3 regions of the Pseudomonas sp. S2_A10 genome follow, and region 2 is predicted to be linked to each of the others. Evidence: predicted binding sites of a transcription regulator. Region 2 holds the regulator's gene; each other region holds the start of a gene.
What was found. The regulator FliA, encoded in region 2, starts transcription of late flagellar genes. The targets are predictions, from matches to a motif close to CTAAAGTTTNNNNNNNNNNNGCCGNTAA.
Positions count from the first base shown of each region.

Region 1: flgM (flagellar biosynthesis anti-sigma factor FlgM) is a predicted target of FliA. The motif match lies at 2,151-2,178, and genes of this name have one in related genera.
Region 3: AB4N41_RS03020 (flagellar protein MotY) is a predicted target of FliA. The motif match lies at 2,015-2,042, and genes of this name have one in related genera.

Region 1 covers NZ_CP162773.1:383,784-388,045, reverse strand. The annotation lists gene AB4N41_RS01790 (MFS transporter) at 1-359, shown strand, start outside; gene AB4N41_RS01785 (flagellar brake protein) at 433-1,179, opposite strand; gene AB4N41_RS01780 (flagella synthesis protein FlgN) at 1,272-1,739, opposite strand; gene flgM (flagellar biosynthesis anti-sigma factor FlgM) at 1,788-2,114, opposite strand; gene flgA (flagellar basal body P-ring formation chaperone FlgA) at 2,277-3,038, opposite strand; gene AB4N41_RS01765 (chemotaxis protein CheV) at 3,121-4,053, shown strand; gene cheR (protein-glutamate O-methyltransferase CheR) at 4,100-4,262, shown strand, end outside.
Region 2 covers NZ_CP162773.1:3,643,199-3,647,460, forward strand. The annotation lists gene flhF (flagellar biosynthesis protein FlhF) at 1-845, shown strand, start outside; gene fleN (flagellar synthesis regulator FleN) at 962-1,792, shown strand; gene fliA (RNA polymerase sigma factor FliA) at 1,789-2,529, shown strand; gene AB4N41_RS16420 (chemotaxis response regulator CheY) at 2,697-3,068, shown strand; gene AB4N41_RS16425 (protein phosphatase CheZ) at 3,087-3,875, shown strand; gene AB4N41_RS16430 (chemotaxis protein CheA) at 3,929-4,262, shown strand, end outside.
Region 3 covers NZ_CP162773.1:669,681-673,942, reverse strand. The annotation lists gene AB4N41_RS03035 (peroxiredoxin) at 1-153, shown strand, start outside; gene rnt (ribonuclease T) at 228-905, opposite strand; gene pyrC (dihydroorotase) at 902-1,948, opposite strand; gene AB4N41_RS03020 (flagellar protein MotY) at 2,109-3,023, shown strand; gene AB4N41_RS03015 (argininosuccinate synthase) at 3,153-4,262, shown strand, end outside.

The sequences.
Region 1 (4,262 bases), 2.7 Mb from region 2:
TGCTCGCGGGTGTGCTGATGAAGTTTCTCGGCAGTCAGAGCCTGTATGCGTTCTTCAGTTTCTTCGCGCTGGTGCTGGTCTGGCGGATTCGTCCGAAAGCAGTGACCAACCTGCATCAGGTCGACGACGCACCGCTGCATCACGTGGCAATGCCGGACAGCATGTCGAGTTCGCCGCTGGTGGCGGCGCTCGATCCGCGTGTTGATGAGCAGGTCGTGCAGGAGCAGATGGTGCAGGATCCGGCGCCGGTCAATCCTGAGCCTGAGCCCGAAGTGCAGCCGGATGCAGTCGTTGAAACCGAGCAGGACAGCGGCGATGACGACAAGCCTGCGCCGGATATCAGTGGTGGCAGGCCCTGAGCCGAAGATAAACACCGGCGCATAAAAAAGGGCAGTCCCGCACACGACTGCCCTTTTTATTTGTCGCTGCGACTCAGAGATCGTCTTTGTCGAAACGCCGTGCTTCACGCTGCAACTGGTAAACGAAACGCTCGACGTTGCGCGCAGCCTGGCCACTGATGTTGTGGAAGCGCAGACCGGCGAAGGTGATGTTGAGTTTTTCTTCGAAGTGCAGGTAGCGCAGCTCGACCGATGTTGGCTGATTGCCGAACAGCGGCGGGGCGATCAGGCGGTCGTAGACCTGGCCCAGTTGCAGGCGATCAGTGATGTCGCCTTCGAAACGGAATTTGCAGCCGGTGGCGGAGATGTCCAGCAGCTTGCCGTGCAGAGGAACCTTGAGCTTTTCGCCGCCCAGTTCAACGCTGACCAGGTCGGTGAGTTTCAACGCAGCGCGGAAGGCGTTGCGGCGCTGGTGGTAGACCACTTCGCTCGGCAGGTCGCCGGTGTAAAAACGGTCGCCGTCGGATTCTTCGATGTTCAGCGTGCCGTTGCATTCCCAAGCGATGCGCACGCCGTCATGAAAGCCTTCGACCTTGAACGGTTCGCCCGCTTGCAGGAAGCGCTCGCCATCGCGCGGGATCATTTCGTCCAGGGCGATCGTCGCGGTTTCGCGGTCGACCTTGATCAGGTAACTCTGAAAACGCTGGCTGCGTTCATGGAAGGTGATGATCAGTGGATCGTGGCTGTCTTGCAGCTGGCGCAGGTTGCTGGAGATTTCCAGTGGCGTGGTGAGCACCTTCGGAGGCTGCGGAGCATCATCCGCGCTTAGGGTGTTGGACACGGTTCTTCAATCTCCAGACAAAATAAGACTACGACTGGCCAGTATTTTGCCAGCATGTTGCGCGAGTGGATAGTGCAGGGTCAGCGAATGGCTCATGCCTGGCTGAGCGTTCGCGGCTTGACCGGTTTGGCAAAGGTGCCGCTGGCGTCGTACAGCGCTGGCGGCTCACCGCCGGTGAGGATCTTCAGCTGGTTGGCCGTGGTCGCCTGCTGGATCTGGATCGACTGGCCATTCTTGACGTTGGCTGCCTGGCATTGGGCGATCAGCGCGGTCAGGGCATCGCCCTGGGTCAGCAACTGGTCGCCAATGCTCGACTGGCTGGCCAGTTGCTCAAGACCTGTGCGATCGGTCGGCAGGTTGAGGCTGGCGAGGATTTCGCTGCGCTTGCGGCCATGCTGCTCGAGCAGAATGATCAACGCTTGCTTGGTCGCCAGAATTTCTTCCAGCAACGGCATGTCGCGACCATGCAAAGCGAGGGATTCGGTTTGCAATAACTCCAGCAATTGTTGCGCTGGAGCAAAGTCGTCGTTGATCAGTTGCAATAAGTTAGTGTCGTGCATGGCTGGCCTTGGGGTTTAAGCGTCCAAAAGCCTGGCGCCGGCAAAAGCCTAGCGCTGGGCTTCGAAGTTGAGCAGTTTGCTGGCTACACGGTTGCTGTCGACTTTATAGCTGCCATCGGCAATCGCGGCTTTCAACTCGGCCACACGGGCTTTGTCGACAGCAGGCTGATCGCGCAGCTTGTCAGTGACCTTCTGCAACTGTTGAGCCTCATTGCTGAGGTGTACCGACTCCCCGCTTTTGGCGACATTGGCCTGTTCGGCCTGGGTATTCAGCGGCGCGGAGGGGCTGTTTTCAGCGCTTTCCTTGGCGTTGCTGGTACGTGTGCTGCCGGTTAGTGACGAGGAACTGTTCAATCGGTTGAAATCGATAACCATGATAAAAAACCTCTGGGAATTTGGACGCTTGCCATGTTTTCGGCTATCCCCTGAAAAACTTTAGGCCCAATCAACCATAAGCTTGCATGCGCCGTTGCGAGACCTGCTGCGGCACAGTTTAGGGAAGCGACGGGATCGGCGCCAGTTTTCTCCACGAGGCTTTTACATGGCCACTTCGACCTGTCCCGGCGCAATCACCTGCGCCTTGATAACTCTCTGAGAATTAAGGTTTTTTACTCGAATCTGTTCTTTCATCCCGCCATTGGAGAGCGCTTCCCCCGGCATGCGTACGGCAAGGGTGCCGCTGCGCGCAGTGATCACCACCTGATCACCCTTGCGGACCACTTCGGCCTGTTCCAGATGCACCAGTGTGATGACCTGATCGGCGACCGTTGGTCGGGTAAGTTTCTGCCCGATCGCTTCGTCGACCGAGGTCAGGAAACCCTGGTTGATCGTGCTGACGTCGCGCTCGCGCAAGGTCACGTCCTGCGGCTCGATAATGCCGGCGCGTTTCAGCGGACGAGTGGTCGTCACGATCTCGCGAAACAGGCGGACTTGAGCGGGTACGAACACCGTCCAGGGCGAACTGCCTTCGCAGCGAACCTTCACCGTGACGCGGCCCAGCGGGCGTGCCGGGCTCTCCAGCGTGGCTGTCAATTCCTTGTCGCACATGGGCATGCGCATGCGCGGGTCGAGCTGGTTGACTTCGATTTCGTAGCGGCCTTCGGTTTGACTGGAAGCCAAATAGTCTTCTACGGTGAATTCAAGAAAGCCCTGAGTCACGCCGATAAGCATATCAGGCAAGGTAACCGCATCTGCATGGGCAGGACTGCCAGCAAGCAAGCAGCAAACGGCGGACACCGCGCAAAGCCCTTTGCGAAGGGAAGATGTCAGGCGTCGGGAAAATGTCGTTTGAGCGTTCATACGAGTTAAAAAGCAAGCGCCGTGCCGTTTAGCAATGAATGTGCGTCGCAACAACACTTGGCGTTGGTGTAGGAGTCTGGGCATGGCTGGTGTAATGGATTCGGTGAACCAGCGCACGCAACTGGTAGGGCAGAATCGCCTCGAGCTGCTGTTGTTCCGTCTCGACGGGCCGCAGCTCTATGGGATCAACGTGTTCAAGGTACGGGAAGTGTTGCAATGCCCGTCGCTGACGTTGATGCCCAAATCCAGTCCTGTCGTGTGCGGGGTAGCGAATATACGGGGAGCGACCATTCCGATCCTGGATCTGGCAATGGCAACGGGCTCCGGTGCGTTGAAAGACAAGAACAGTCCGTTCGTGATCATCACGGAGTACAACACCAAGACCCAGGGTTTCCTGGTCCGCTCGGTGGAGCGCATCGTCAACATGAACTGGGAAGAGATCCATCCGCCACCCAAGGGTACCGGTCGCGATCACTACCTGACCGCTGTGACGCGGGTCGACAACCAGTTGGTCGAAATCATCGACGTCGAGAAGGTGCTGGCCGAAGTGGCGCCGACGCCGGAAGCGATTTCGGTGGGCGTGGTCGATGTCGAGACGCAGACCAAGGCATTGTCGCTGCGGGTGCTGACGGTCGATGACTCGTCGGTGGCGCGCAAGCAGGTCACGCGTTGTCTGCAGACCATCGGTGTCGAAGTGGTGGCGCTGAACGACGGCAAGCAGGCGCTGGATTACCTGCGCAAGCTGGTCGACGAGGGCAAGAAGCCGGAAGAAGAGTTCCTGATGATGATTTCCGACATCGAGATGCCGGAGATGGACGGGTACACCCTGACGGCGGAAATCCGCGGCGACGCACGCATGCAAAAGCTCCATATCATCCTGCATACTTCGTTGTCGGGGGTATTCAATCAGGCGATGGTGAAGAAAGTCGGTGCTGATGACTTTCTGGCCAAATTCCGTCCTGATGACCTCGCATCCCGGGTAGTCGACCGGATCAAAGCAGCAGATATCAGCTAGGGACCTTCTGTCCCTGGCGGTCAACACGATTTAAGAGGCGGCATCATTGTCTACGGGTAATTTGGATTTCGAACAGTTCCGGGTCTTCCTGGAAAAAGCCTGTGGCATTCTGCTCGGTGAAAACAAGCAGTATCTGGTCTCGAGCCGTCTCAACAAACTGATGGAGCAGCAAGGCATCAAGTCCCTGGGTGAGCTGGTGCAGCGCATCC
Region 2 (4,262 bases):
GCCGTCCGGCCCAGGCCAATCTGTATCGCCGTCTGCAGCGCATCGGCCTGTCCGGCCCGCTGTCGCGCGATCTGTTGGCGATGATCACCGATATCGAAGAACCCCGTCAGGCTTGGCGCATGCTGTTGGCCCACCTGGCGCGGATGATTGCCGTGCCGGAAGTCGAGCCGCTGGAAGAGGGCGGTGTGATTGCCATGGTCGGCCCCGCCGGCATGGGCAAGACCACCACGCTGGCCAAGCTCGCCGCGCGTTATGTGCTCAAGTACGGCGCGCAGAACGTTGCACTGGTAAGCATGGACAGCTTCCGCATCGGCGCGCAGGAACAATTGAAAACCCTCGGGCGCATCCTCAACGTGCCGGTAACGCACGTCGATCCGGGTCAGTCGCTGGTGCAGGCATTGGATCCACTGCTACGCAAACGCGTAGTTTTGATCGATACTGCCGGCCTGCAAGCCAGTGATCCGGCGTTGCGCATGCAGCTTGAGAGCCTGGCCGGGCGTGGCATTCGCTCAAAAAATTATCTGGTCCTGGCAACCACCAGCCAGAAACAGGTTCTAACCGCCGCTTATCACAGTTACAAGCGTTGCGGGCTGGCCGGCTGCATCCTGACTAAACTGGATGAAACGGCCAGTCTCGGCGAAGTGTTGAGCCTGGCGATCAGTCATGAATTGCCGGTCGCGTACCTGACCGATGGCCCACGGATTCCGGATGATCTGCATCTGCCGCGTCGTCATCAATTGGTCAGCCGCGCCGTCAGCGTGCAAATGCAGGAAGAACCCAGCGAAGAAGCCATGGCTGACATGTTCGCTGATATCTATCACAGCCCGACCAAGCAGGTTGGCTGAGGTAATCATGAACAGTTTTTGTACCTACATCGATGGTCTGCCACGCATTGTTCCGATCAGGAACGCGCAGCCAGTAATGTGGCCTCCGTCTATGCAAGACAAGGTAAAGAAATAACATGGGCAGCATGCATCCCGTACAGGTGATCGCGGTGACCGGCGGCAAAGGTGGCGTCGGCAAGACTAACGTGTCAGTGAACTTGTCGCTGGCGCTGGCAGAGCTTGGCCGTCGGGTCATGCTGCTGGACGCCGACCTGGGCCTGGCGAACGTCGACGTTCTGCTGGGGCTGACACCCAAGCGCACACTGGCCGACGTTATCGAAGGCCGTTGCGAACTGCGCGACGTGCTGTTGCAAGGCCCGGGCGGGATTCGCATCGTGCCGGCGGCCTCCGGCACGCAGAGCATGGTGCACTTGAGCCCGGCGCAACACGCCGGCCTGATCCAGGCGTTCAGCGACATCGGCGACAATCTCGACGTGCTGGTGATCGACACCGCTGCGGGTATTGGTGACTCGGTAGTCAGTTTCGTACGCGCCGCCCAGGAAGTGTTGCTGGTGGTCTGCGACGAGCCGACTTCGATCACCGATGCTTACGCGCTGATCAAGTTGCTCAACCGCGATTACGGCATGAACCGCTTCCGCGTGCTGGCCAACATGGCGCAGAGCCCGCAGGAAGGGCGCAACCTGTTCGCCAAGTTGACCAAGGTCACGGATCGCTTCCTCGACGTCGCCCTACAATACGTCGGCGCCGTGCCATACGACGAAAGCGTGCGCAAGGCAGTGCAGAAGCAGCGCGCTGTCTACGAAGCCTTTCCCCGTTCCAAGTGCGCACTGGCCTTCAAGGCCATCGCCCAGAAGGTCGATACCTGGCCGCTGCCCGCCAACCCGCGCGGGCATCTGGAATTTTTCGTCGAGCGTCTCGTGCAGCAAACCGCAGGGCCTGTGATATGACCGCCAGTGGCATGAATCTTTACAAAAAGTCGGCGCGTGACGCGCAATACGAATTGATCGAGCGTTACGCGCCACTGGTCAAGCGCATTGCCTATCACTTGCTGGCGCGCCTGCCGGCCAGCGTGCAGGTCGAAGACCTGATCCAGGCCGGGATGATCGGTTTGCTGGAAGTCTCGACCAAATACGACGCCAGCAAAGGCGCCAGTTTCGAAACGTACGCGGGCATTCGAATCCGCGGCGCGATGCTCGATGAAGTGCGCAAAGGGGATTGGGCGCCACGCTCGGTTCACCGTAATACCAGGATGGTCAGCGACGCGATTCGCTCGATTGAAGCTAAAACCGGCCGTGACGCTAAAGATCACGAGGTTGCGGCCGAACTCCAATTGAGTCTCGACGATTACTACGGGATTCTGAATGACACCTTGGGCAGTCGCCTGTTCAGTTTCGACGACCTGTTGCAGGACGGCGAACACGAAGGGCTGCACGAGGATGGCGCCAGTGCTCATATGGAGCCGTCACGCGATCTGGAAGATGAACGCTTCCAGGCGGCGCTGGCGGACGCGATTGCCAATTTGCCGGAGCGTGAGCGACTGGTGTTGGCGCTGTACTACGACGAAGAGCTGAACCTCAAGGAAATCGGTGAAGTCCTTGGCGTCAGTGAATCGCGGGTCAGCCAGTTACACAGCCAGTGCGCGGCCCGTCTGCGGGGGCGTTTGGGGGAGTGGCGAGCGCGCTGAAGGCAGTGTGGGGACACTGCGAAACGAGGCTGGTGCGGTGATAAGCGGCGCCGGTCTCGATCCGTTGTGCTCCAGACAAACTTCGAGTGCTATGCCGATTGATTGAAGTGGCGCGTCCAGGTGCTGGGCGCGTTTAAGACTGCTTGGAGGTCGAATTGAACAAAGACATGAAAATCCTCATCGTTGATGACTTCTCAACGATGCGGCGGATCATCAAGAACCTGCTGCGCGATCTTGGGTTCACCAACACCGTCGAGGCCGACGATGGCACCACTGCCATTCCGGTGCTCAACAGCGGCAGCATCGACTTTCTGGTAACGGACTGGAACATGCCGGGCATGACCGGTATCGACCTGCTGCGTCACGTGCGCGCCGATGAAAAACTCAAGCACCTCCCGGTGTTGATGGTGACTGCTGAAGCCAAGCGCGAGCAGATCATCGAGGCCGCTCAGGCCGGTGTGAACGGTTACGTAGTCAAACCTTTCACGGCTCAAGCGTTGAAAGACAAAATCGAGAAGATTTTCGAACGCATCGGCTGATGAATGCGCGGGGGAGCTATGGAGCATAACGAATCATCACAGGGCGATTTCGAATCGACCCTGAAAAAACACGCGGTCGAACTGGTCGAGAGCCTTGAAAAAGGCAAGTTCGGCGACGCGGTGCAACTGATCCATGAGCTCAATCAGACCCGTGACCGCGGCCTGTATCAGGAAGTGGGCAAGCTCACACGTGAACTGCACAGTGCGATCGTCAATTTCCAGATCGATCCGCACATGCCGCAGGCCGAGGAAGTGTCGCAAATTACCGACGCCACCGAACGCCTGGGCTATGTGGTCAAGCTGACGGAAGCCGCGGCCAACCGCACCATGGATCTGGTGGAAAGCGCCACCCCGGTGGTCAACAGTCTGGCTGATGAAGCGCAGACGTTGAGCGCCGATTGGGGCCGCTTCATGCGTCGCGAGGTCGGGGCTGAAGAGTTCCGTGAACTGGCGCGCCGGGTCGACGGTTTTCTGTCACGCAGCAGCACGGACAACCGTGCGGTGTCGAGCAACCTCAACGACATCCTGCTGGCTCAGGATTACCAGGACCTCACAGGTCAAGTGATCAAGCGTGTGACCCAACTGGTCACCGAAGTCGAAAGCAATCTGCTCAAACTCGTGCTCATGGCCAGTCAGGTCGACCGCTTTGCGGGCATCGAACATGACCGCGCCGCAATGCTTGCTGAAAAAGATCCACAAAAACATCTCTCGCAGGGTGAAGGTCCGCAGATTCATGCCGATAAACGAGAAGACGTTGTGTCCGGTCAGGACGATGTGGACGATTTGTTATCCAGCCTTGGATTCTAGAGTTTCGGAATTCGGGTTTTTTGGGTTTTTAGACCTGTAGGAGCACCCCATTAATGAGCTTCGGCGCCGATGAAGAGATCCTTCAGGATTTCCTGGTTGAGGCCGGCGAGATTCTTGAGCAACTGTCCGAACAACTGGTCGAGCTGGAAAGCCGCCCGGATGATGCAGATCTGCTCAATGCAATTTTTCGCGGTTTCCACACTGTAAAAGGGGGCGCCGGCTTCCTTCAGCTCAATGAGCTGGTGGAGTGCTGTCACATCGCCGAAAACGTTTTCGACATCCTGCGCAAGGGTGAGCGTCGCGTTGATGCAGAGCTGATGGACGTTGTGCTCGAAGCACTGGACGCGGTGAACAGCATGTTCAGTGAAGTCCGTGAGCGTGCACCGA
Region 3 (4,262 bases), 3.0 Mb from region 2:
ATGGAAGAGCTGATCCGTCTGGTCGACGCGCTGCAATTCCACGAAGAGCACGGCGAAGTGTGCCCGGCCAACTGGAAGAAAGGCGACAAAGGCATGAACGCTTCGCCAGAAGGCGTTGCGGCTTACCTGACCGAGAACGCTGCGGCCCTGTAAGGCGCAACGTCGAGGTACAAAAAAACCGGCCCATGTGGCCGGTTTTTTTATGCGCGGGATTTGTTTGCCGACGATCAGTCGTCGAAGTCTTCCCAGCCGCCCATCTGTTTCCAGCGATTGACGATGCCGCAGAACAGCTCAGCGGTCTTTTCGGTGTCGTAGCGCGCCGAGTGCGCCTCACGACCGTCGAAATCGATGCCGGCGGCCTGACAGGCTTTCGCCAGCACGGTCTGACCGTACGCCAGACCCGCCAGAGTCGCCGTGTCGAAACTGGAGAACGGGTGGAACGGGTTGCGCTTCATGTCCAGCCGCGCGACTGCGGCGTTGAGAAAGCCCAGATCGAAGCTGCTGTTGTGCCCGACCAGAATCGCCCGCTTGCAGCCGTTGGCTTTCAGGGCCTTGCGGATGCCACGGAAAATATCAGTCAGCGCGGTTTCTTCACTGACGGCCATGCGCAGCGGATGATCAAGCTTGATCCCGGTGAACTCCAGCGCTGCCGCTTCAACGTTCGCACCTTCGAATGGCTCGACGCGGAAGAAGTAGGTGTGATCCGGGTAGACGAAACCCTTTTCATCCATGGCGATGGTGGTCGCGGCAATCTCCAGCAGGGCATCGGTGGCTGCGTTGAAGCCACCGGTTTCTACGTCGACGACAACCGGCAGGTAGCCGCGAAAACGCGCTGCCATCGGGTGACGGGAACCGCCGCCACCACTTTGACCGTCCAGCTCATCGTCGAAATGCTCTTCACTCACGCGTGTTCCTCCAGCAGGCGCCAGCGCAGTTTTTCACCGGCGCGCAGCGGGATAACGGTCAGCTCGCCAAATGGCAGGCTGGTTGGGGCAGTCCATTCTTCGCGAACCAGGGTGATGCGATCGGTGTTTGCCGGCAGGCCGTAGAAACGCGGGCCGTTGAGGCTGGCGAAGGCTTCGAGCTTGTCCAGCGCATTACGCTGTTCAAACGCTTCGGCATACATCTCGATGGCGGCGTAGGCGGTGTAGCAACCGGCGCAACCGCAGGCGGCTTCCTTGGCGTGCTGGGCGTGGGGCGCCGAGTCGGTGCCGAGGAAGAACTTGGCGCTGCCGCTGGTGGCGGCATCGAGCAAGGCTTCCTGATGGGTGTTGCGCTTGAGGATCGGCAAGCAATAGAAATGTGGCCGAATCCCGCCCACCAGCATGTGATTACGGTTGTACAACAGGTGGTGCGCGGTGATGGTCGCGCCGACGTTGGCCGAAGCCTCGTTGACGAATTGCACGGCGTCACCGGTGGTGATGTGCTCGAACACCACTTTCAGCGTCGGGAAGCGCTCGACCACGCGGCGCATGTGCTCATCGATGAAGATTTTTTCGCGGTCGAACACATCGACGTCGCCACGGGTGACTTCACCGTGGATCAACAGCGGCATGCCGACTTCGGCCATGGCTTCCAGCGCCGGGAAGATCTTGTCGATGCTGGTCACGCCGGAATCGGAATTGGTGGTCGCGCCGGCCGGGTAAAGCTTGGCGGCGTAGACGAAACCGCTGGCCTTGGCCTGACGAATTTCTTCCGGTTGGGTGCGGTCGGTGAGGTACAGCACCATCAACGGCTCGAACTGACTGCCGGCCGGGCGGGCAGCGAGAATGCGCTGACGATAGCCGTCGGCTTCAGCGGCGTTGCGCACCGGCGGTACCAGGTTCGGCATGATGATCGCGCGCCCGAAGGTGCGGGCCACATCGGCAACGGTATTGGTCAACACGGCACCATCGCGAAGATGAATGTGCCAGTCGTCGGGACGCAGCAGGGTCAGGCGGTCGGACATGAGGGGATTCCAGGCGGGTCAAACTGAGGCGAATGCTACCGGAAAAGACTCTTGCAGGCACCCGCTATCAAGTTTTGCCACAAGCGTCCGATATCCCGAAGGTATGCCGTAAACATTGTGTGAATCGGTGTTTGTGTTTCACAAGCCAATGGAGCCTCCCGTGCGCCAGCGTTATTTAGCCCTGCTCAGTGTGTTTGCCAGCCTTCCCGCGATGGCGCTGACTTACCAGACCCGTCTGGAGAACATTGAGTGGACGGTCGCCGGCGACAAGTTCGAATGCCGCCTGACGCAACCGATCACTGATTTCGGCTCGGGCGAATTCGTGCGCAAGGCCGGTGAGCAGGCGATCTTTCGCCTGAATGCCTACAACGCCATGCTTGGTGGCGGCTCGGCGACGTTGCTCGCTGCCGCTGCACCGTGGCAACCGGGGCGCGGCGATATCAATCTGGGCTCGGTACGGCTGGGCAGTGGCAATGTGTTGTTCAACAGCTCGCAATCCCAGGCCGGTGGGCTGATCAGCGGTCTGCTGGACGGCCGTAGCCCGGTAGTTCGCCGTGCGTCTGGCGATGGCCGGGTGTCGGAAGTGCGTTTGCTGCCGGTGAAATTCAGCAAGGCGTTCAACGACTATCAAGGCTGCGTGGCGAAATTGCTGCCGCAGAATTTCGACCAGATCAAGCAGTCGCAGATAGGCTTTCCCGGCGAAGGCGTTGAGCTGGACCCGGCTGCCAAGGCCAAGCTGCAAGTGATGCTCGAATACATGAAGGCCGACCCGACGGTGAACCACATTGACCTCGACGGCCATTCCGACAACAGCGGCAATCGTCTGACCAACCGCGAATTGTCGCGCCGCCGCGCGCTGGCGGTAGTCGATTTCTTCAAGGCCAACGGCATTCAGGAATCGCAGATCACCGTGCGTTTCCACGGCGAGCAGTATCCGATCGTGCCGAACACCAGCAAGGCCAATCGTGCGAAGAATCGCCGGGTCAACGTGAAACTGTCGCGTGTGGCACCGACCACAGCCCCTGCGCCAGCGCCGCAAGCGAGTACGCCAGCCACCGCCGCAGCGACTTCCTGACTCGCCGGTCATCGTCGCGCTCTCGACAGATTCTGTCGCTTTGTCGTCTTAAGCTGTCGCGCCTCTGTAAATTATCGCGTTTGAGCGGTAGACTCCCCGGCTTTCCGTAGAACCCCGTGGAGTGATGGCATGGCGGACGTAAACAAGGTCGTTCTGGCGTATTCCGGCGGCCTGGACACTTCGGTGATCCTCAAGTGGCTGCAGGATACTTATAACTGTGAAGTGGTGACTTTCACCGCCGATCTCGGTCAAGGCGAAGAGGTCGAGCCGGCCCGCGCCAAGGCTCAGGCCATGGGCGTCAAAGAAATTTACATCGACGATCTGCGCGAAGAGTTCGTGCGTGATTTCGTGTTCCCGATGTTCCGCGCCAACACCGTTTACGAAGGCGAGTACCTGCTGGGTACCTCCATCGCCCGTCCGCTGATCGCCAAGCGCCTGATCGAAATCGCCAACGAAACCGGCGCCGACGCCATTTCCCATGGCGCCACCGGCAAGGGCAACGACCAGGTGCGCTTCGAACTGGGCGCCTACGCGCTCAAGCCAGGCGTGAAAGTGATCGCCCCTTGGCGCGAGTGGGACCTGCTGTCGCGCGAGAAGCTGATGGACTACGCCGAGAAGCACGCGATCCCGATCGAACGCCACGGCAAGAAAAAATCCCCGTACTCGATGGACGCCAACCTGCTGCACATCTCCTATGAAGGCGGCGTGCTGGAAGACACCTGGACCGAGCACGAAGAAGACATGTGGCGCTGGACCGTCTCCCCGGAGAAGGCTCCCGACACCCCGCAATACCTGGAACTGACTTACCGCAACGGCGACATCGTCGCGCTGGACGGCGTCGAAATGACCCCGGCCACCGTACTGGCGACGCTGAACAAGATCGGCGGCGAGCACGGCATCGGTCGTCTCGACATCGTCGAAAACCGTTACGTCGGCATGAAGTCCCGTGGCTGCTACGAGACCCCGGGTGGCACCATCATGCTGCGCGCTCACCGCGCCATCGAATCGATCACTCTGGACCGCGAAGTCGCTCACCTCAAAGACGAGCTGATGCCCAAGTACGCCAGCCTGATCTACACCGGCTACTGGTGGAGCCCTGAGCGTCTGATGCTGCAACAGATGATCGACGCTTCGCAGGTCAACGTGAACGGCGTAGTGCGCCTGAAGCTGTACAAGGGCAACGTCATCGTGACCGGCCGCAAGTCCGACGATTCGCTGTTCGACGCCAACATCGCCACC